Regions from separate parts of the Streptomyces sp. CA-243310 genome, predicted to be linked through region 2. Evidence: riboswitches for the same ligand, from Rfam matches in the RefSeq annotation. Region 2 holds a riboswitch; the other holds the start of a gene.
What was found. Region 2 has a riboswitch for ZMP and ZTP ahead of ACQEVM_RS11235 (bifunctional 5,10-methylenetetrahydrofolate dehydrogenase/5,10-methenyltetrahydrofolate cyclohydrolase). Riboswitches for the same ligand answer to the same signal wherever they lie in the genome.
Positions count from the first base shown of each region.

Region 1: another riboswitch for ZMP and ZTP. It lies ahead of glyA (serine hydroxymethyltransferase); the one in region 2 lies ahead of ACQEVM_RS11235 (bifunctional 5,10-methylenetetrahydrofolate dehydrogenase/5,10-methenyltetrahydrofolate cyclohydrolase).

Region 1 covers NZ_JBNJMF010000001.1:1,069,478-1,080,717, reverse strand. Annotated here, with positions in the region: gene ACQEVM_RS05135 (2'-5' RNA ligase family protein) at 1-551, opposite strand, end outside; gene trpS (tryptophan--tRNA ligase) at 651-1,664, opposite strand; gene glyA (serine hydroxymethyltransferase) at 1,905-3,173, opposite strand; ZMP/ZTP riboswitch at 3,209-3,299, opposite strand; gene rocD (ornithine--oxo-acid transaminase) at 3,409-4,614, shown strand; gene ACQEVM_RS05115 (glutathionylspermidine synthase family protein) at 4,645-5,841, opposite strand; gene ACQEVM_RS05110 (hypothetical protein) at 5,848-6,147, opposite strand; gene ACQEVM_RS05105 (hypothetical protein) at 6,273-7,139, shown strand; gene ACQEVM_RS05100 (PLP-dependent aminotransferase family protein) at 7,156-8,556, opposite strand; gene ACQEVM_RS05095 (carboxymuconolactone decarboxylase family protein) at 8,603-9,103, shown strand; gene ACQEVM_RS05090 (hypothetical protein) at 9,135-10,001, opposite strand; gene ACQEVM_RS05085 (hypothetical protein) at 10,005-10,379, opposite strand; gene ACQEVM_RS05080 (hypothetical protein) at 10,376-11,240, opposite strand, start outside.
Region 2 covers NZ_JBNJMF010000001.1:2,472,269-2,479,975, forward strand. Annotated here, with positions in the region: gene ACQEVM_RS11220 (amino acid permease) at 1-994, shown strand, start outside; gene ACQEVM_RS11225 (RNA polymerase sigma factor) at 1,093-2,667, opposite strand; gene ACQEVM_RS11230 (methyltransferase domain-containing protein) at 2,894-3,655, opposite strand; ZMP/ZTP riboswitch at 3,735-3,830, shown strand; gene ACQEVM_RS11235 (bifunctional 5,10-methylenetetrahydrofolate dehydrogenase/5,10-methenyltetrahydrofolate cyclohydrolase) at 3,859-4,731, shown strand; gene ACQEVM_RS11240 (NAD(P)/FAD-dependent oxidoreductase) at 4,863-6,335, opposite strand; gene ACQEVM_RS11245 (hypothetical protein) at 6,678-7,707, opposite strand, start outside.

The DNA of each region.
Region 1 (11,240 bases), 1.4 Mb from region 2:
CCCAGTTGTGCCGGCACGCCGGTCGGGCCCGTGCCGAAAGGGTATTCACGCAGCTTGCGCCAGACCCCGTCGGAGCCCTGTTCGTAGAGTGCGAAGCCCTCGCACAGCCAGTCGGCGGCGTACCCGGAGAGGGTGGTGAACGCCAGGTCCATCGCCTCTTCGGAGATCCCGTGGGCGACCGTGACGTGCGGGTGGTACGGGAAGGCCAGCTCGCGGTCGATCGGCCCCTCCGGGTCCCGGAGCAGGGCCTGGAGGCGGGTGCAGCCGGCGCCGCCCTCGACGAGCCGGACGAAGACCACCGGCGAGAGGGGGCGGAAGGTGCCGGTGCCCGCCAGCCGCATCGCGAAGGCGCGGAACGTCGCCGCGACCTCGGCCAGGTGGGCCCGGATCGCCGGCAGCCGCTCCGCTTCCACCTCGGTGGGCGGCACCAGGGTGACGTGCGTGGGGATGCCGAGCGCGGCGGCGTCCCCGAAGCCGACCCGCAGCTCTTGAAGGCTGCTGCCGTACGGCTCCGGGACCGCGATCGAAACGCCGAGCGTTACGGTCCCCACGTCTGTCTCCTCCGTCTGTCTCGTCCGTCTGTCCCGTGATCGGGTGCTGCCGCTCAGTGTGATGGCAGCACCCCCCGAACCGCCAGGGTCCTCTGTCGGTCAGTGCTTGGCGGGCAGGAACCCGAGGCGGTCGTACGCCTGCGCCAGGGTCTCGGCGGCGACCGCGCGAGCCTTCTCCGCGCCCTTGGCCAGTACGGCGTCCAGGGTCTCGGGGTCGTCCAGGTACTCCTGGGTGCGCTTCTTGAAGGGTGTGACGAAATCGACCATCACGCCGGCCAGGTCGGTCTTCAGCGCGCCGTACCCCTTGCCCTCGTAGCGGGTCTCCAGCTCGGGGATCGTGTCGCCCGTGAGGGTGGAGTAGATCGTGAGCAGGTTGCTGACGCCGGGCTTCTTCTCCGTGTCGAAGCGGATCTCCGCCTCGGTGTCGGTGACCGCGCTCTTGATCTTCTTCTCGGTGACCTTGGGCTCGTCGAGGAGGTTGACCAGGCCCTTGGGCGAGGAGGCGGACTTCGACATCTTGATCGCCGGGTCCTGGAGGTCGTAGATCTTCGCGACCTCCTTGACGATGTGCGCGGCGGGCAGCGTGAAGGTCCGGCCGAAGCGCGTGTTGAAGCGCTCGGCCAGGTCGCGGGTCAGCTCGATGTGCTGGCGCTGGTCCTCGCCCACGGGGACGGCGTTGGCCTGGTAGAGCAGGATGTCCGCGACCTGGAGGATCGGGTACGTGAACAGGCCGACGGTGGCGTTGTTCGCTCCCTGCTTGGCGGACTTGTCCTTGAACTGGGTCATCCGGCTCGCCTCGCCGAAGCCGGTGATGCAGTTCATGACCCAGCCGAGCTGCGCGTGCTCGGGCACGTGGCTCTGGATGAAGAGCGTGCAGCGCTCGGGGTCCAGACCGGCCGCGAGCAGTTGGGCGGCGGAGAGCCGGGTGTTCGCACGCAGCTCCCTGGGATCCTGCGGCATGGTGATCGCGTGCAGGTCGACGACCATGTAGAAGGCGTCGTGCGTTTCCTGGAGGGCGACGTACTGACGAATGGCCCCGAGGTAGTTCCCGAGGTGGAACGAACCGGAGGTGGGCTGGATACCGGAGAGCGCGCGAGGACGATCAGAAGCCATGGCCCCATTCTCTCAGGTGCGATGGCCGTCTCGGGCCTCGCGCCGGCCGGATCGGGTGCCGGATGAGCGCGGGATCACATCCGGGCCCCGCTCTCGGGGGGCGGTGTCCGGCCGTACTCGCGCGTAGCCGGCCGGCCGGATCCCGCCCGGAGCGAGCGACCGCTTTCCGACCGGCCGGAACCGGAACCGTCGGCGCCGCCCCGGCCCTCGGGGGCCGGGGCGGCGCCGGGGCGACCCCGGTCAGGACAGGGGCAGGCCCGGGGCCGGGTGGGCCGACATGAGGTCGGTGACCTCGGCGCGGATCACGGCCAGGGCCGCCTCGTCGGACGCGGCCGCGGCGTCGACCGCGCGGGAGATCCAGTCCGCCACCACCGGCATGTGGTCCACCGTCAGGCCCCGCGAGGTCAGCGACGGCGTACCGATCCGGATGCCCGACGGGTCGAACGGCTTGCGCGGGTCGAACGGGACCGTGTTGTGGTTCACGACGATGCCCGCCCGGTCCAACGCCTTGGCCGCGATCTTGCCCGGTACCCCGCGCGAGGTCAGGTCCATCAGGATCAGGTGGTTGTCCGTGCCACCCGACACCAGGTCGAAGCCCCGCTCCAGCAGGGCCGTCGCCAGCGCCTTGGCGTTGGCGACGACCGCGTGGGCGTACGTGACGAACGCCGGCTGCGCCGCCTCGTGCAGCGCGACCGCGATGCCGGCCGTCGTCTGGTTGTGCGGGCCGCCCTGGAGGCCGGGGAAGACCGCCTTGTCGATGGCCTTCGCGTGCTCCTCGCGGCACATCAGCATCGCGCCGCGCGGACCGCGCAGGGTCTTGTGGGTGGTCGTGGAGATCACGTCCACGTGCCCGGCCGGCGACGGGTGCGCGCCGCCCGCGATCAGGCCCGCGATGTGGGCGACGTCGGCGACGAGGATCGAGCCCGCCTCCTTGGCGATCGACGCGAAGGCCTCGAAGTCGATCGTGCGGGGCACGGCCGTGCCACCACAGAACATGATCTTCGGGCGTTCGGCCAGGGCCAGGTCCCGCACCGCGTCGTAATCGATGAGGCCGTCGTCGGCGCGGACGCCGTACTGCACGCCCCGGAACCAGGAGCCGGTCGCGGACACGCCCCAGCCGTGGGTGAGGTGGCCGCCCATCGGCAGGGCCATGCCCATCACGGTGTCGCCCGGCTTCGCGAAGGCGAGGTACACGGCGAGGTTGGCCGGGGAGCCGGAGTACGGCTGCACGTTCGCGTGGTCGACGCCGAACAGGCCCTTCGCCCGCTCCACGGCCAGGGCCTCGACGCGGTCGATGTTCTGCTGGCCCTCGTAGTAGCGGCGGCCCGGGTAGCCCTCGCTGTACTTGTTCTGCAGGACGGTGCCGGAGGCTTCCAGCACGGCGGCGGACACGTAGTTCTCGCTGGGGATCAGGCGCAGGGTCTCGGCCTGCAGTTCCTCTTCCGCCTCCACGAACGACGCCAGCTCGGGGTCGGTCGCGAAAAGGGCGGGGTGGCGGCGCGCGGTCATGGCGGCTCCTCCGGGGTCGATGTCGTCTCTCGTCCCCGCGAGGCCCAGGCGAGCGGCCTTGTGTGCGGTCGTGCGCGCACGACTTCCCCGGAGTCCGTTCTCCGTGCGCCAGTCGCCGTGCGTGGGGCCCACCTTAGCGGGCGCGCCACGAGAAAGGTTTCTCCGTCCGTCGTACGAGCGAGGATGGACAGTGACGCCACCCTCGTCACAGGCCTGACGGACGATCGGAGACCCCGTGTCGAATACTGCTGATGCCATCCGCTCCGCCGACGCGCACAGCGCGCACAACTACCACCCCCTGCCCGTCGTCGTCGCATCGGCGGAGGGCGCGTGGATGACCGATGTGGAGGGCCGCAGGTATCTCGACATGCTCGCCGGGTACTCCGCCCTCAACTTCGGTCACGGCAACCGGCGTCTGATCGACGCCGCACGCGCCCAGTTGGAGCGGGTCACCCTCACCTCCCGCGCCTTCCACCACGACCGCTTCGCGGACTTCTGCACCGAACTCGCCGCGCTGTGCGGCAAGGAGATGGTGCTGCCGATGAACACGGGCGCGGAGGCCGTGGAGACGGCGGTGAAGACGGCCCGCAAGTGGGGGTACGAGGTCAAGGGCGTCCCGGACGGCCACGCCAAGATCGTGGTCGCGGCCGACAACTTCCACGGCCGGACCACGACCATCGTGTCGTTCTCCACGGACCACGACGCCCGCGACCACTTCGGCCCCTACACGCCGGGCTTCGAGATCGTCCCGTACGGCGATCTCACCGCGCTCTCCCACGCCGTCACGGAGAACACCGTGGCCGTGCTCCTGGAGCCGATCCAGGGCGAGGCGGGCGTCCTCGTGCCGCCCGCCGGCTACCTCCAGGGCGTACGGGAACTCACCCGCGAACGGAACGTTCTCTTCCTCGCGGACGAGATCCAGTCGGGTCTGGGCCGCACCGGCAAGACCTTCGCCCTGGAGCACGAGGGGGTCGTCCCCGACATGTACATCCTGGGCAAGGCGCTCGGCGGCGGGGTCGTGCCCGTCTCCGCGGTGGTCGCCGACCGGGACGTGCTCGGCGTGTTCCGGCCGGGCGAGCACGGGTCCACCTTCGGCGGGAACCCGCTCGCCTGCGCGGTCGCGCTGGAGGTCATCGCGATGCTTCGCTCCGGCGAGTACCAGCAGCGGGCCACCGAACTCGGCGACCACCTGCACCACGAGCTGAACCTGCTGGTCGGCGGGGGTGCGGTGACCGCGGTGCGGGGTCGCGGGCTGTGGGCGGGCGTCGACATCGACCCGTCGCGCGGCACCGGCCGGGAGATCTCCGAGAAGCTGATGGGGCTCGGGGTGCTGGTGAAGGACACCCACGGATCCACGATCCGGATCGCACCGCCGCTGGTGATCAGCAAGGAGGACCTGGACTGGGGCCTGGACCGGCTGCGGTCGGTGCTGTCGGCCTGACGCGGCCCGCCGGCCTCACGGGCCGACGGGCTAGAGGATGACGTGGGGCAGGAAGCGGGCGTACTCGTCCGTGACCGGCCCCGCCGATTCCCGGATGCCCAGCCCCGCGGCCTCCTCCTCGACGACCCACGCGCCGAGCACGACCCGGTTGCCGTCGAAGTCGGGCAGCGGGGCCAGGGCCTGGAAGACGTACGTCTCGTCGTCCACCGGGGTGAACGGCTCCCCGTCCTCCCCCGCCTCGTGCAGGGTCACCCCGGCACCCTCGCGGCCCAGCAGGGGCTTGGCGACGTAGCCGGTGGTGTCCGCGAGCTCGCGCGGGCCGTCGAGGTAGGCGGGCAGCAGGTTCGGGTGTTCGGGGAACAGCTCCCACAGGACCGCCAGCAGCGCCTTGTTGGAGAGCAGCATCTTCCACAGCGGCTCGATCCAGGCCGTCGTGCCGGAGCCGCCGCCGTGGTCGTACGTGCCCAGCACCTGGGGCCCGAACTCGTCCGAGGCCAGCCACTCCCACGGGTAGAGCTTGAAGATGCCGCGGATGAAGCGGAGCTTCTCGTCGACGAACCGGCCGGAGAGGCTGTCCCAGCCGATCTGCTCGACGGACATGGCGACGGTGTCCAGGCCGGCCTGCTCCGCGGTCTCCTGGAGGTAGGCGACCGTCATCAGGTCCTCGCCGAGCTCGTCGGTCTCGGAGTGCGCGAAGTGCACCGGACCGGGCGGCAGCAGTTCGGCCTGTCGGCGCCACGCGTCGACGAGCCGCTCGTGGAGGGAGTTCCACTGGTCGGCGCCGGGGAACCGCTCCTCCATCCAGAACCACTGCGGGCTCGCCGCCTCCACCAGGGAGGTGGGGGTGTCGGCGTTGTACTCCAGCATCTTGGCCGGGCCGCCGGAGCCGTCGTAGCGCAGGTCGAAGCGGCCGTAGAGGGAGGGCTGCTCGTCGCGCCGGCGCCAGGACTCGGCGATGCGGGCGGCCAGTTTCGGATCGGTGATGCCGAGGTCCGCGAAGCGGTCGTGCTCGACGATGTGGGCCGCCGCGGCGAGGCACATGGCGTGCAGTTCCTCGACGACGTTCTCCAGCGCCTCGACCTCCGGGAGGGAGAACGCGTAGTACGCGCTCTCGTCCCAGTAGGGGCGCAGGCTGTCGTCGGGGTACCGGGTCAGGGGGTAGATCAGTCCCTGCTCCTCGACGGTCCGCTGCCAGTTCGGGCGTGGCTCGATCGTGTGCCGCTCCACCCGGGATCAGCCGCCGCTGGAGCCGGAGTGGCTCTTGCCGATGCCACCGCGGGTGACGGCGGACTTGTCGAAGCTGCCGTCCTTGACCCTGCCGTTGGCGACGCTGCCGCCGTAGTAGTACGCGCCGGTGCCGCCGCTCTTGCATTCCTTGTTGTTCAGGTGGTTCAGCGTGGAACGGGACGCGCACCGCTTGTCGGGCTCGTCGCTGCTGCCGCAGGCGACGAGGGTCGCGGCGAGCAGGCCCATGCCGCCGAGCGCGACGGCGCCCGAGCGCATCCGGCGCCGATTGGTGCTGCTGGTGTCCATGTGAGTTCGCTCCCCCTGGGTGGCGTGCTCCCGACAGACTAGAGCGGGGCGACCGGGGGATGGAATCCAGCCGTCGTCACACCCTTGTCACGACGGTGACCTAGAGTCGGTTCGTGCTTGTTGGGATGATTTGCGCACTCGGTGCGGCGGTCTGTTTCGGTACGGCCTCGGTCCTCCAGGCCATGGCGGCGCGGGCGGCGGAGCCGGGAACCGGGTCCGGCGTGGACGCCGCACTCCTGCTGCGGGCCCTGCGCCAGTGGCGGTACCTGGCGGGGCTCGGCCTCGACGGGGTCGGCTTCGTCCTCCAGATCATCGCCCTGCGACACATCCCGATCTACGCGGTGGGGGCCGCGCTGGCGGCCAGCCTCGCGGTGACGGCGGTGGTCGCGGCCCGATTGCTGCGCGTACGGCTGAACCGGATGGAGTGGGCGGCCGTCGCGGTGGTGAGCGCGGGGCTGCTGATGCTGGGGCTCGCCTCCGGGGAGGAGGGCTCCGGGACCGGCCCGCCCGCCCTGGAGTGGGGGTTGCTCGCGGTGGCGGTCCTGGTCCTGCTGGTGGGCGCGGCGGCCGGCGGCCTGCCGGACCGCTCCCGGCCGCTGGTGCTCGGCTTCGCGGCCGGAACGGGCTTCGGGGTGGTCGAGGTCGCGGTCCGCCTGATCGACGGGATCTCCTGGTCGGTGCTGACCGACCCGGCCCTGTACGCGCTCCTGTTGGGCGGCGGCGCCGCCTTCCTGCTGCTCACCTCGGCCCTGCAGCGCGGCTCGGTGACGGCCGCCACGGCCGGCATGGTGCTGGGCGAGACGATCGGCCCGGCGGCGGTGGGGGTGGTGTGGCTCGGGGACCGCACCCGCGAGGGGCTCGCCTGGTTGGCGGTGCTCGGCTTCGTGGTGGCCGTGGCCGGTTCGCTGGCCCTGGCCCGCTTCGGCGAACCCCCGGCGGACCCGGCGGACCCCGCGGACCCGGCCGGCCCGGCGGCCGATCCGGTCCCCTGACCCCGCCCCGCGCCCACTACGGGAGGGTCGCCTCCAACGCCGCCAGCGCCCCCGACCACGCGCTCTCCGACGGGGTCCCGTACCCGAGCACCAGAGCGTCCCGCGCCGGCATGGCCGAATCCGGGTGCCGGAAGCGGGACAGCCCCTCCAGGGCCAGGTCGTGCCAGGCCGCCGCCTGGATCAGGGGCCGTTCCGTGCCGGCCGGGAGGTCGAGCACCGCGTGCAGTCCCGCCGCGATGCCGGAGACGGTCACCGCCGTCCGCGGGGCCAGCGCCTGCACCAGGGCGTCACGCCGGCGCCGGTAGCGCAGCCGCATGCTCCGGACGTGCCGGTCGTACGCCCCGGACCGGATGAACTCCGCCAGCGTCAACTGGTCCGGCGCGCCCGACATCCAGTCGGTGTGCCCCTTCGCCGCCAGCACCTCGTCCACCAGCCCGGCCGGCACCACCATCCAGCCCGTGCGCAGCCCCGGCGCCAGCGACTTGCTCGCCGTGCCCAGGTACACGACCCGGTCCGGGTCCAGTCCCTGGAGCGCCCCGACGGGCTGGCGGTCGTAGCGGAACTCCCCGTCGTAGTCGTCCTCCAGGATCAGCCCGCCCGTGGTCCTGGCCCAGTCCACGGCCGCCGCCCGCCGTCCCGGGGTCAGCGCGACGCCCGTCGGGAACTGGTGCGCCGGCGTGAGGAGCACCGCCCCCGACGCCGCCGTCAGGTCCTCCGTACGGGCGCCCGCGCCGTCCAGCCACAGGGGGCGGGTCCGCAGCCCGGCCCCGGTGAGCAGGTCCCGGTGCACGTCGAGGCTCCAGCCCTCCACGGCCACCTCGCGGACCCGGCGCGCCCGCAGCACCCGGGCGAGGAGCGTCAGCCCGTGCACGAACCCGGCGCACAGCACGATCCGGTCGGGGTCGGCGTCCACCCCCCGGGCGCGCGCCAGGTAGCCGGCCAGCGCCTCGCGCAGCTCGATCCGGCCGCGCGCGTCCACCGCGTACCCGAAGGCGTCGTTCGGGGCCGCGGCGAGAGCCTTGCGGGCCGCCGCCGACCAGGCGGTGCGCGGGAAGCCGCCCAGGTCCGGGGAGCCCGGTACGAAGCTGTACGCGGGCCCCCTCCGGGCGGGTGGCCGGACCCGGGCGGGACGGGCGGGACGGCGCGGCACGGCACGTTCCGCGACCCGGGTGCCCGAGCCGTGACGGGCGGTCAGCCAGCCCTCGGCGACGAGTTCGCCGTAGGCCTCGGCGACCGTGTTGCGGGCGATGCCGAGGTCGACGGCCAGGGACCTGGACGAAGGCAGTCGGGTTCCCGGGGCGAGTCGACCGCTGCGCGCGGCCTCGCGCAGCGCCTCGGTCAGTCCGGCTCTCAGCCCGCGCCCGGCGGAGAGGTCGAGATGCAGGTCGGCGCCGAAAGTGGCCCAGGGTTCCGTCATGAACATGGACCATATCGGCGGGCCGCCGGGCTCCTACGGTGGAGACATGACGACGAACGAAACCCCCGCCTACGCCCCCGAGCACCCCGCCCGCCTCCAGTGGGCCAAGCTGGTCCCCGACGTGTACAAGGCCCTGGTGTCCCTGGAGGTCGCCGCCCGCAAGGGGCTCGACCCGACGCTGGTCGAGCTGGTCAAGGTGCGCGCCTCGCAGATCAACCACTGCGCGTTCTGCCTGGACATGCACACCAAGGACGCGCTGGCCGCCGGCGAGAGCGTCGAGCGTCTGATCCAGCTCGGCGCCTGGGAGGAGTCCCGGCACTTCTACACCGAGCGGGAGCTGGCGGCGATCGAGCTGACCGAGGCGGTGACCGTCCTGACGGACGGGTTCGTGCCGGACGCGGTCTACGGGAAGGCGGCCGAGCTGTTCGACGAGACGGAACTGGCCCAGTTGATCGCCGTGATCACGGCGATCAACGCCTGGAACCGGTTCGGCGTGGCCTGCCGCCTCGCGCCGGGGCACTACACCCCGGGCATGTTCAAGCACTGAGCCCGAGGGTCGCCCGGCCCGGCGCGGCGTCTCAGCCGCCCGGCCGGAACGCGGCCAGCGCCCGTACCTGGTGGTCCCGCGTGGCCGTCCACGCGGTGTCCGGGCCCGCCGCGAGGACGGCCCACTTGGCGCCGTCCGCGGCGATGAAGACGCGTTCGACGCCGCGCCGGCGACCGCCCGACTCGGCGTTGTCGTACTCGTACACCAGCTCCCCCGCCCCGGTGTCGCCCTGGACGGCGCCGATCCGGATCTCCTGGTAGCCGGGGTTGGCGGTCCGCAGGTAGGCGGACGCGGCCCGGACGGCTTCGAGCGGGTCGAGTTCCGGTTCCGCGACCCGGAAGACCTGGAGCAGGGCGCTCCGGTCGGGCGAGCGGTACAGGACCCCCGCGCCGCTCTCCTCGCGGACCCAGCCCGCGGGCACGGCGACGGTGAAGCCCTTCGGGTCGCGCCGCACCTCGTGGCCGTCGCCCGGACTCCCGGTGGCCCCCGGCGCGGTCTCCGCGCCGGTTCCGGGCGCCGACGGCGTCGGCGGCGGGCCGCTCGTGCCCGTCGGGCCCGCGGAGCCGAGCCCGCCCGACTCCGTCGCCTGCGCCGGCGGCTTCGCGTCGTCGTCCCGTTCGACGAACCACACCGCGGCGCCGCCGATCGCGACGGCGGCCACCGCGATCCCGGCCATCGCCGGGTTCAACCACCGCCCGGTCCGCGGCCGGCGGCCGGGCGACGGCGGCAGCGGTGCGGGCGACGGGGCCCCGGTCGGCAGGGGCGGCGGCGACGGGGCCACCAACGGCAGGGGCGGCGGCGCGGACGGGGGCGGGACCGCGGGCCGCGCCGTCTCCGGCGACACCCAGCGCTGCGTCCGCGCGTCCCAGCGCAGCCCGTCCCCCGGTTCCGGAGCCACGACTCAGCCCCCCAGCGAGCCCAGCAGCCCGCCCAGGGCGGTCGCCGCGCTCACCGACTCGATCAGCGGGGCCCAGCGTTCCAACGCCCCGCGCAGCCGGGCGGGCAGGCCGGGCCGGATGGTGTCGGCGTCCTCCAGGTCCCCGGCGACCGCGTCGAGTTCGCTGTCGAGCGCCGCCCGGTCCTCGCCGCGGGGCAGCCGCACGAGGGCGGCGCGCAGCTCCTGTACGGCGGCCAGCAGTTCTCCCGGGCCGGGGGCGGCGGCTCCCGGGCCCCCGTGGTGGACGGTGTTGGTGTGGTGCGCACCCCCGATGCTGAACGCGCTGCCGTTGACGGATTCGATCCGCACGGGCGGTTCCGCCCCGCTCTCTCCGCTCATCGTGTTCCCCCCTGCTTCTTGACCTTGTTGACGTGTCCGGATCCGCCGATGCTGAAGGCGCTGTCGTGGACCGCGCGGATGAAGACCCCGCCCTCGGCCACGTTGACGGCGCGCTCGGCGAACTCCTCGGTGTGCCAGCCCGCTTCGTGCAGGGCGACGGTAACGCCCCCGACGACCCGGTCCTGAATGGTTTTCAGGAACCGGTCGAGGTCCATGAGGTGGAACAGCGAGCCGTTGTCCTGCGAGGCCAGCTCGCGCACCGACAGGCGCGGCCCCTCGGGCCGGGCGCCGCCGTTGCCGCTGGTGGCGATCCGCCACCAGCTGCTCACGCCGCGGGCCAGGGCGAGAACGGCGGTGGCGAAGGAGGTGGGGGTGTGCCGCAGGGCCGCGGCGGCCTTGCCGAGCAGGTTGCTGTCGCGGTGGCGCCGCGCGTCGGCGTCCGCGTTGTGGAAGGCGGTGCGGACGGGCAGCAGCACGTGCGGGGCCACCTCCAGCATCATCATGCCGCCCTGGGTGTGCACCCGTACGAAGACGGTGACGACGAGGTTCTCGTCCCAGCCGCCGACCCGGACGCGCAGGAAGTGCCGGCGGCGTTCACCGCCCTCCTCGATGGCGGCGGCGCGCTGTTCGGCGTACTGCCGGTGGATGGCCTGGGCTGCGTCGCGGTGAGGCAGTCCGTTGGCCGGCAGGAACACGCACTCGTCCACGACGAGTTCGCGCAGCCGGTCCTCGACGGCGGCCTCGGCCTGGAGGGAGCCGTGCGGCGAGGGCACCCGCAGGCGTTCCAGCAGCGGGATGATCCGGGCCACGAGGTGCGCGTTGGTGACGGGCGTCGGCTTGCGGTCGGGGCCGAGGTCCTCG
Region 2 (7,707 bases):
CACGGTCCTCTTCCCCGCCGTGGGCGAGCACAAGTGGTCCATGTGCCTGGGCGCGCTCGCCGTCCAGTGGCTGCCCGCGCTCGCCAACCTCGCGGGCACCCGCTACGTGGGCGTCGTCCAACTGGTCTCCACCGTACTGAAGTTCGCCCCGCTGCTGCTGGTGGCCGTCGGCGGGCTGTTCTTCTTCGACCCGGCCAACCTCGGACCCTTCCAGGCCACCGACCAGAGCGCCGTCGGCGCGATCTCCGCCGCCGCCGCGATCCTGCTCTTCAGCTACCTCGGGGTCGAGTCCGCCGCCGTCAGCGCAGGCGAGGTACGCGACCCGGCCCGCAACGTCGGCCGCGCCACCATCCTGGGCACCACCGGCGCCGCCACCGTCTACCTGCTCGGCACCCTGTCCGTCTTCGGCCTGGTCGCGCACGCCACGCTCGTCACCTCCGAGGCCCCCTTCAGCGACGCCGTCGACGCGATGTTCGGCGGGACCTGGGGCGGCACCCTCGTCGCCTGCGCCGCGGTGATCTCGATGGTCGGCGCCCTCAACGGCTGGACCCTGCTCAGCGCGCAGACCCCGTACGCCGCGGCCAAGGACGGGCTCTTCCCGAAGGCCTTCGAGACCAAGAGGCGCGGGGTCCCGATCGTCGGGGTCCTCGTCACCGTCGTCCTGGCCTCGGCCCTGACCGTCTACAACTACACCGCGGGCACCGAGGGGGTCTTCGAGATCCTGGTGCTGGTCACCACCTTCACGGCGACCGTCCCGTACCTGCTCTCCAGCGCCGCCCAGATCTACTTCCTGGTCTCGGGGCAGTCCGCACGCGTCCACCGCGGCCGGCTGGTCCGTGACACCGTCCTGGCCTGCGCCGCCTTCGCCTTCTCGATGTGGCTCGTGGCCGGCTCCGGGTACGCCGCCGTCTACCAGGGCGTGCTGTTCCTCTTCGTGGGCGTGGTCGTGTACGCCGTGATGTCCGCCCGCAGGCAGCGCGCCGCGGCCGCCTGACCGGCGGGCGGCCCCGAGCGGGCCGCGCACGCCCGAGCCGCACACGCCACGGGGGCCCGGGGCGGTCTGCCGACCGTCCCGGGCCCCCGTCCCCGCTTCTAGTCGAGGTAGTCGCGCAGCACCTGCGAACGCGACGGGTGACGCAGCTTCGACATGGTCTTCGACTCGATCTGACGGATGCGCTCACGGGTGACCCCGTACACGCGGCCGATCTCGTCCAGGGTCTTCGGCTGGCCGTCGTTGAGGCCGTACCGCATGGAGACCACGCCCGCCTCACGCTCGGAGAGCGTCCCCAGGATCGACTGCAGCTGCTCCTGGAGGAAGGTGAAGGACACCGCGTCCGCCGGTACGACCGCCTCGGAGTCCTCGATGAGGTCACCGAACTCGCTGTCGCCCTCCTCACCCAGGGGGGTGTGCAGGGAGATCGGCTCACGGCCGTACTTCTGGACCTCGATGACCTTCTCGGGGGTCATGTCGAGTTCCTTGCCCAGCTCCTCCGGAGTGGGCTCCCGACCGAGGTCCTGGAGCATCTGCCGCTGGACACGGGCCAGCTTGTTGATGATCTCGACCATGTGGACGGGGATGCGGATCGTGCGCGACTGGTCGGCCATGGCGCGCGTGATCGCCTGCCGGATCCACCAGGTCGCGTACGTGGAGAACTTGAAGCCCTTGGTGTAGTCGAACTTCTCCACCGCGCGGATCAGACCGACGTTGCCCTCCTGGATCAGGTCCAGGAAGAGCATGCCGCGGCCCGTGTAGCGCTTGGCGAGGGAGACCACGAGACGGAGGTTGGCCTCCAGCAGGTGGTTCTTGGCCCGGCGACCGTCCTCGACGAGGATCTCCAGCTCACGCTTGAACGTGGCCTTGTGGTCCTCCTCCTCTTCGAGCTTGTACTCGGAGAAGAGACCCGCCTCGATGCGCTTGGCGAGCTCGACCTCCTGCTCGGCGTTGAGCAGCGGCACCTTGCCGATCAGCTTGAGGTAGTCCTTGACGGGGTCCGCGGTGGCACCGGCGACCATGACGGTCTGCGCCGGGGCGTCGTCCTCGTCGTCGTCGGACAGCACGAAGCCCTGGGTTCCGCCGACCTTCGGAGTCTCCTCCTCGGCCTCGTCGGCCGGGTCCTCGGCCGCCCAGTCCTCGCCCTCGGCCGCGGGGGTCTCGCCCTCGTCGCCGTCCTTGGCGCCCTTCTTCGTGGCGGCGGTCTTCTTGGTGGCCGTCGCCTTCTTCGCGGCGGTCTTCTTGACCGTCCGCTTCTTCGGCTCGGCGGCGGCCTCGGCCGCCACCTCCTCCTCGGTCCCGGAGGCCGACGGTGCGGATATCGCCGCGGCGGTGGCGGGGACCGCCGTCTTGCGCGCGCCGATGGGGCGCGGCGCGGCGGCGGCCTTCTTGGTCACGGTGCGGGCCGGGGCGGCAGCCTTGCGCGGCTTCTTCGCAGCGGCCTTGGTGGCGGGGGCGGCGCTGACGTGGAGGGCGACACCCTCCTCGTCCAGGACCTGGTTCAGGCTGCGCAGGACCCGCTTCCACTGGTCCACCGGGATGCGGCCGGCCTCGAAGGCCTGGCGCACGTCATCACCGTTGATGTGACCCTGCTCGCGGCCGCGCTCGACGAGCGCGACGAGGGCCTCCGATTCGGCGATCTCCGGAGGGAACGTACGGGACGGGCTGAGCGACACAAGGAGCCTCTCGTTGCGAACAGATAAGGGGTGAGCGGGACATCATCGCGCGACTTCGGGAAACAGACCCGAGGGGGGTCTGTATTCCGGGGCCGCGCGAGGACACCTGTCGGTTCATCGCATGCCCGAGTCGATTCGTTACGCGCTGAATTGAGTGACCTGCGCCACGCTGTGGCGACGCAACCGATCCGACGTGGATCCGTCCGCGCTCCCGCGCCCTCCCGGCTCAGCCCTTTTTGCGGGCCTCGACGAGAAAACGGGCGGTGTGCGCGACGAACGGACCTTCGCGTTCGATCCGTTCGTGGAGCTCGCGCAACCGGTCCCGGTGGTGCCCGACCGTGAAGCCCGGCACCATCCAGATCACCTTCCGTAGAAAGTAGATCACGGCTCCGATGTCGTTGAACTCCGTCCGCAGTCGTTCGGAGCGCAGATCGACGATCTCCAGGCCCGCCTTCCGGGCGGCGGCGACCGCGTCGTCGGGGTGCCGGTCGCGCCGGACCTCCTCCGGCTGCGGGCCCAGGAAGTACTCCACCAGCTCGAAGACGCTGGCCGGACCGACCTGCTGCGAGAAGTACGTGCCGCCCGGCGTCAGCACGCGGGCGATCTCGTCCCACCAGACGGTCACCGGATGCCGGCTGCCGACCAGCTCGAAGGCCTCGTCCGCGAAGGGCAGCGGCGGCTCGTCGGAGTCGGCGACCACCACCGCGCCCAGCGGGTGCAGGAGCCGGGTCGCCTTGGCGACGTTCGGCGGCCAGGACTCGGTCGCCACCGTCAGCGGCGGCAGCGCGCCGGCCCCGGCGAGCACCTCGCCGCCACCGGTCTGGACGTCGAGGACGGAGGAGACCCGGGACAGGCGTTCGCCGAGGAGCTTCTGGTAGCCCCACGAGGGGCGCTGTTCGGTGGCGCGGCCGTCGAGCCAGGAGAAGTCCCAGCCGTCCACGGAGACGGACTCGGCCTCGGCGACAAGATGGTCGAAAGTACGCGTCATCCCCCGATCGTCGCAGGCCGCGAGCCGGTCCTCCAGCGGGTATCGCCGGCCCGCCGTGCGCGGGCGTCGACTAGAGTGGCCCGCGGGCCGTGACTGGCGTTCGGGTGGATCACCACCGGGGAGCGGCCCGGCGTACCGGTGGGTACGTCGACTGCCGCGCGCCTGGGCGAACCGCGATTCCGCTGCGACGCCCAGGAGACCCCGTGACCACTGCCCAGACCGCCCGGCTCATGGACGGCACCGCCGTCGCCCGCCGCATCTCCGAACAGACCGCCGCGCACGCCGCGAAGATCACCGAGCGCACCGGCACCGCCCCCTGTCTGGCGACCGTGCTCGTCGGCGAGGACCCCGCGTCCGTGACCTACGTACAGATGAAGCAGAACCGCTGCGCCAAGGCCGGGATCACCTCCCGCCACGTCGAGCTCCCCGCCGAGACCACCACCGCGGAACTGGTGGCCGCCCTCACCGCGCTCTCCGAGGACCCGGAGGTCAGCGGCATCCTCCTCCAGCACCCGGTGCCGCACCACATCGACGAGCGGGCCGCCTTCGAGGCCATCGCACCCGGCAAGGACGTCGACGGTGTGACGATGCACTCCTTCGCCGCCATGGGCTTCGGCCTGCCCGGCTTCGTCTCCTGCACCCCCGGCGGCATCATGCGCCTCCTGGAGGAGTACGACGTGGACCTGACCGGCAAGCACGCCGTGGTCGTCGGCCGCAGCGCGATCCTGGGCAAGCCCGCCGGGATGCTGCTGTTGGAGCGCAACGCCACCGTCACCTACTGTCACTCCCGCACCGTGGACCTGCCCTCGATCGTGCGCCAGGCCGACGTGCTGGTCGCCGCCGTCGGCAAGGCCGAGTTCATCCGGGGCGAGGACATCAAGCCGGGCGCGGTCGTCCTGGACGCCGGCTACAACGCGGGCAACGTCGGCGACGTCCACATCGAGTCGGCCGCCACCCGGGCCTCCCTGATCACCCCGGTCCCCGGCGGCGTCGGCCCGATGACCATCGCCGTGCTCCTGGAGCAGACCGTGCGGGCCGCCGCCGCGCAGGCCGGGCTGGACCTCGCCGGGCTCTGACCCGGCCGCGCGCCCGATCCCGTACGACGACCGCCCCGGCCCCCTTCGGTCCGGGGCGTCCCGTTTTCCCCGGCCCGCGGCCGTTGCCGGTCCCGTACGGTCCTGCCCGGTCCCGTGCGACCCGGCAGGCCTCAGGGGCGGCCGACCGGGTCGGCGGGGGTGCCGCCCCCGGTCCGGCCGTCCTCGGCGCCCGGGTTCCCGGGCCGGTCCAGCCCGCCGATGGTCCGCTCGGCCGCGGTGAGCGGCGCCGCCTTGTGGGCGCCCTCCCCGGAGGCCCGCAGCACGCGCCAGAGCACGTCCGGGCGGAACCAGTGGGTCGGCGGGCTGGTCATGGTGATGACCTGGAGGAAGGCGCCCGTGAGCTGCTCCTGCGTGGTGGCGCCGGTCATCAGCCGGCTCACGTACCGCGTGACCAGCGCGGAGCCCGGCCTGGACTTCATGCCGGTCGCCGTCGCCTCCGGGTAGAGGATGTCCTGCGAGGTGGCGAGCTCCCAGGCGGTGGAGACCTGCGGGGCGAGCGCGCGCTGCGCCGCACGTCCCACGGAGGGCGTGGCGAGCCCCCGGGCGCGCAGCAGGTCGCGTACGGCCAGCAACCCGCGGGCGGCGACGGACATGCCCTGCCCGTACAACGGGTTGAAGGTGGCGACGGAGTCCCCGACGGCGAAGAAGCCCTCGGGCAGGTCGGCCTTCTCGAAGAAGACGCGGCGATTGGCGGTGCCCTGGGTCACGGACACCTCGGTGAGCGGCTTCTTTCCCTTCAGCAACTCGCCGACGACCGGGTCCCGCGCTTCCATGGCGAACGGGATGAACGCGTCCGGGTCGGCGGTCGGCTGGCCGCCGCGGGTGCCCGAGAGGGTGGCCTGCCACCGGCCGTTCTCGATCGGGACGATCGTCGCGGTACGACCGGGCACGGGCACCCGCGGATCGGACTGCACGTTGACGATGGGGAAGCCCATCGCGTGGCTTCCGGCGGGCGCCTCGAAGATCCGGGTCGCGTAGACCAGACCGGAGTCGACCTCCGCCTGCTCGATCTCACCCACCCCCAGTTCCTGGAGCCAGGTCCGGCTCCGGGAGCCGCGACCGCTCGCGTCGACGACGAGGTCCGCGGTGATCAGCCGGTCCTCCTCCTCGGGGGTGTCGACGCGGACCCCGGTGATCCGGGCCGCCGTGCCCTCCAGGCCCCGTACCCGGCTCTGCTGGAGGGTGCGCACCTCCTTGAGGCCGAGGACCTTCTCGCGAACCACCGAGTCGAGGAGGTCGCGGCTGCACGAGATGCTGAACTGCTTCTCCCCGCACCGCGGCAACCAGCCCTCGGCCGCCTTGGTGACGAGTTCGACGGGCAGGCTGCGACGCAGGGCGCCCGCGGCCGTCCATTCCCCGATGACGCCCGGCAGTATCTCCTCGATGGCGCGCGCCCCGCCCGACCACAGGACGTGCACGTGGCGGGCCTGCGGCAGGCCGCGGCGCGGAGCGGGGCCGTCCGGCAGCGTGTCGGCGTCGATGATCGTGACCGTGGCGTGTTCGGCGAGGACGGCTGCCGTCAGGAGGCCGGACATGCTGCCGCCGATGACGACGACATGACGGGGTGCGGAAGGCTGGGGCATCGTGTGGTGGCTCTCTGTCGGGGCCGCACGGGAGACGGCGACACAAGTGAAGTGGTGTGCTCGGGCCACCGGGGCGGGTGGGGCCGGCGCCCGGTCAACGGGCCCTGTCGATGGGGGACTTGACCGGTCCGATCGCCGTGGACGGTCGAACCGCCCGGGAGCGGGGCGGGGTTCGTGCGTCGAGCCGGGAAGGGGGCGGGGCGGGGGGTCGGCGTGGGGCCGGGGCGCGGGGCGCCGCGGCACGCGTCCCGAGGGCCGCTCGGGCGGGCCGGTCGGAGCCCGGGTCGGAGCCCGGGTCGGAGTCGGAGCCGGAGTCGCCACAGCGCGGAGCCCGGGTGGCCCTCATGGCGCGCCCCCCTCGGGGCCCGGCACCGGGCCCCGGCCGGCAGGTCCCGGGTCCCCGGTGGGGCGGACGTCGAGACGGCCCTCCCGGGCGAGCAGATCGTCCAGGTGGTCGGCCAGGGACTTCCAGCCCGCGGGGGAGAGCAGGCCGGCGCGGGTGACGATGCTGCGTACGTCGTGCGCCCGCAGGACCGCGAGCATCGGGTTCTCCGCCTCGTGCGCGGCCGACTCCAACTCGTGCTCGATCCCGACCAGGGCCGCGGCCAGCGCCTCGGTGTCATCGGCCAGCAGGAATCCGCCCTCCACCCCGTAGAACCGCTGGATCCCGGCCGCCGCGGCCAGACTGGGCAGGCCCTCGCCCTGGGCGAGGCGGGTCAGCGACTGCCCCGACGCGTCGAAGGAACGCGCGATGGCCGTCAGGGAGTACGGCCGCCCGTCCTCCCGGGGCCGGGTGCGGCGCAGGTGCTCGAAACGCTCCCGGACCTGCTGCCGGAGCGGAAGCCGCGCCGGCCGGCCGTCGAGGGTGAGGCGGATGGCCTCGGGGGTGATGCCGGTGACGAAAGACAGCCGGTCCAGGTCGTCGGGGGCGCCCCGCCCCGCGGGGGCGGTGGCCAGGGCCCGTTCCACCGCGCTCTTGTTGTCGGCCAGCAGGAAGCCCGCGAAGACCCCGAAGAACCGCTGGATCCCGGCCGCGTGCCCCAACCCGGGCAGGCCCGTGCCCGCGTTGAGGGGACCCAGGGAGGCGCCGGGCGCCCCGAAGTCATCGGCCACGGCGGCGAGCGACCACTCCCGGCCGTGCTTGTCACGCCGGGTCTCGCGCAGCCGCAGGAAACGACGGTGCACCCGCCGGATCAGGGGGACTTCGGGCGCTTCGCCGGCCAAGACCCGCGGGATCCGCTCCGGATCGACGCCGGAGAGGTGGCTGAGCCGCTCGACGGACAGCACGTCGGCCGGGTCCTGTCCGCGCTGCCGCGCCAGCCTGTCGACACGGTCCCGGAGCGTGATCAGGTCGGGTCGGGCGGCGGCTCGC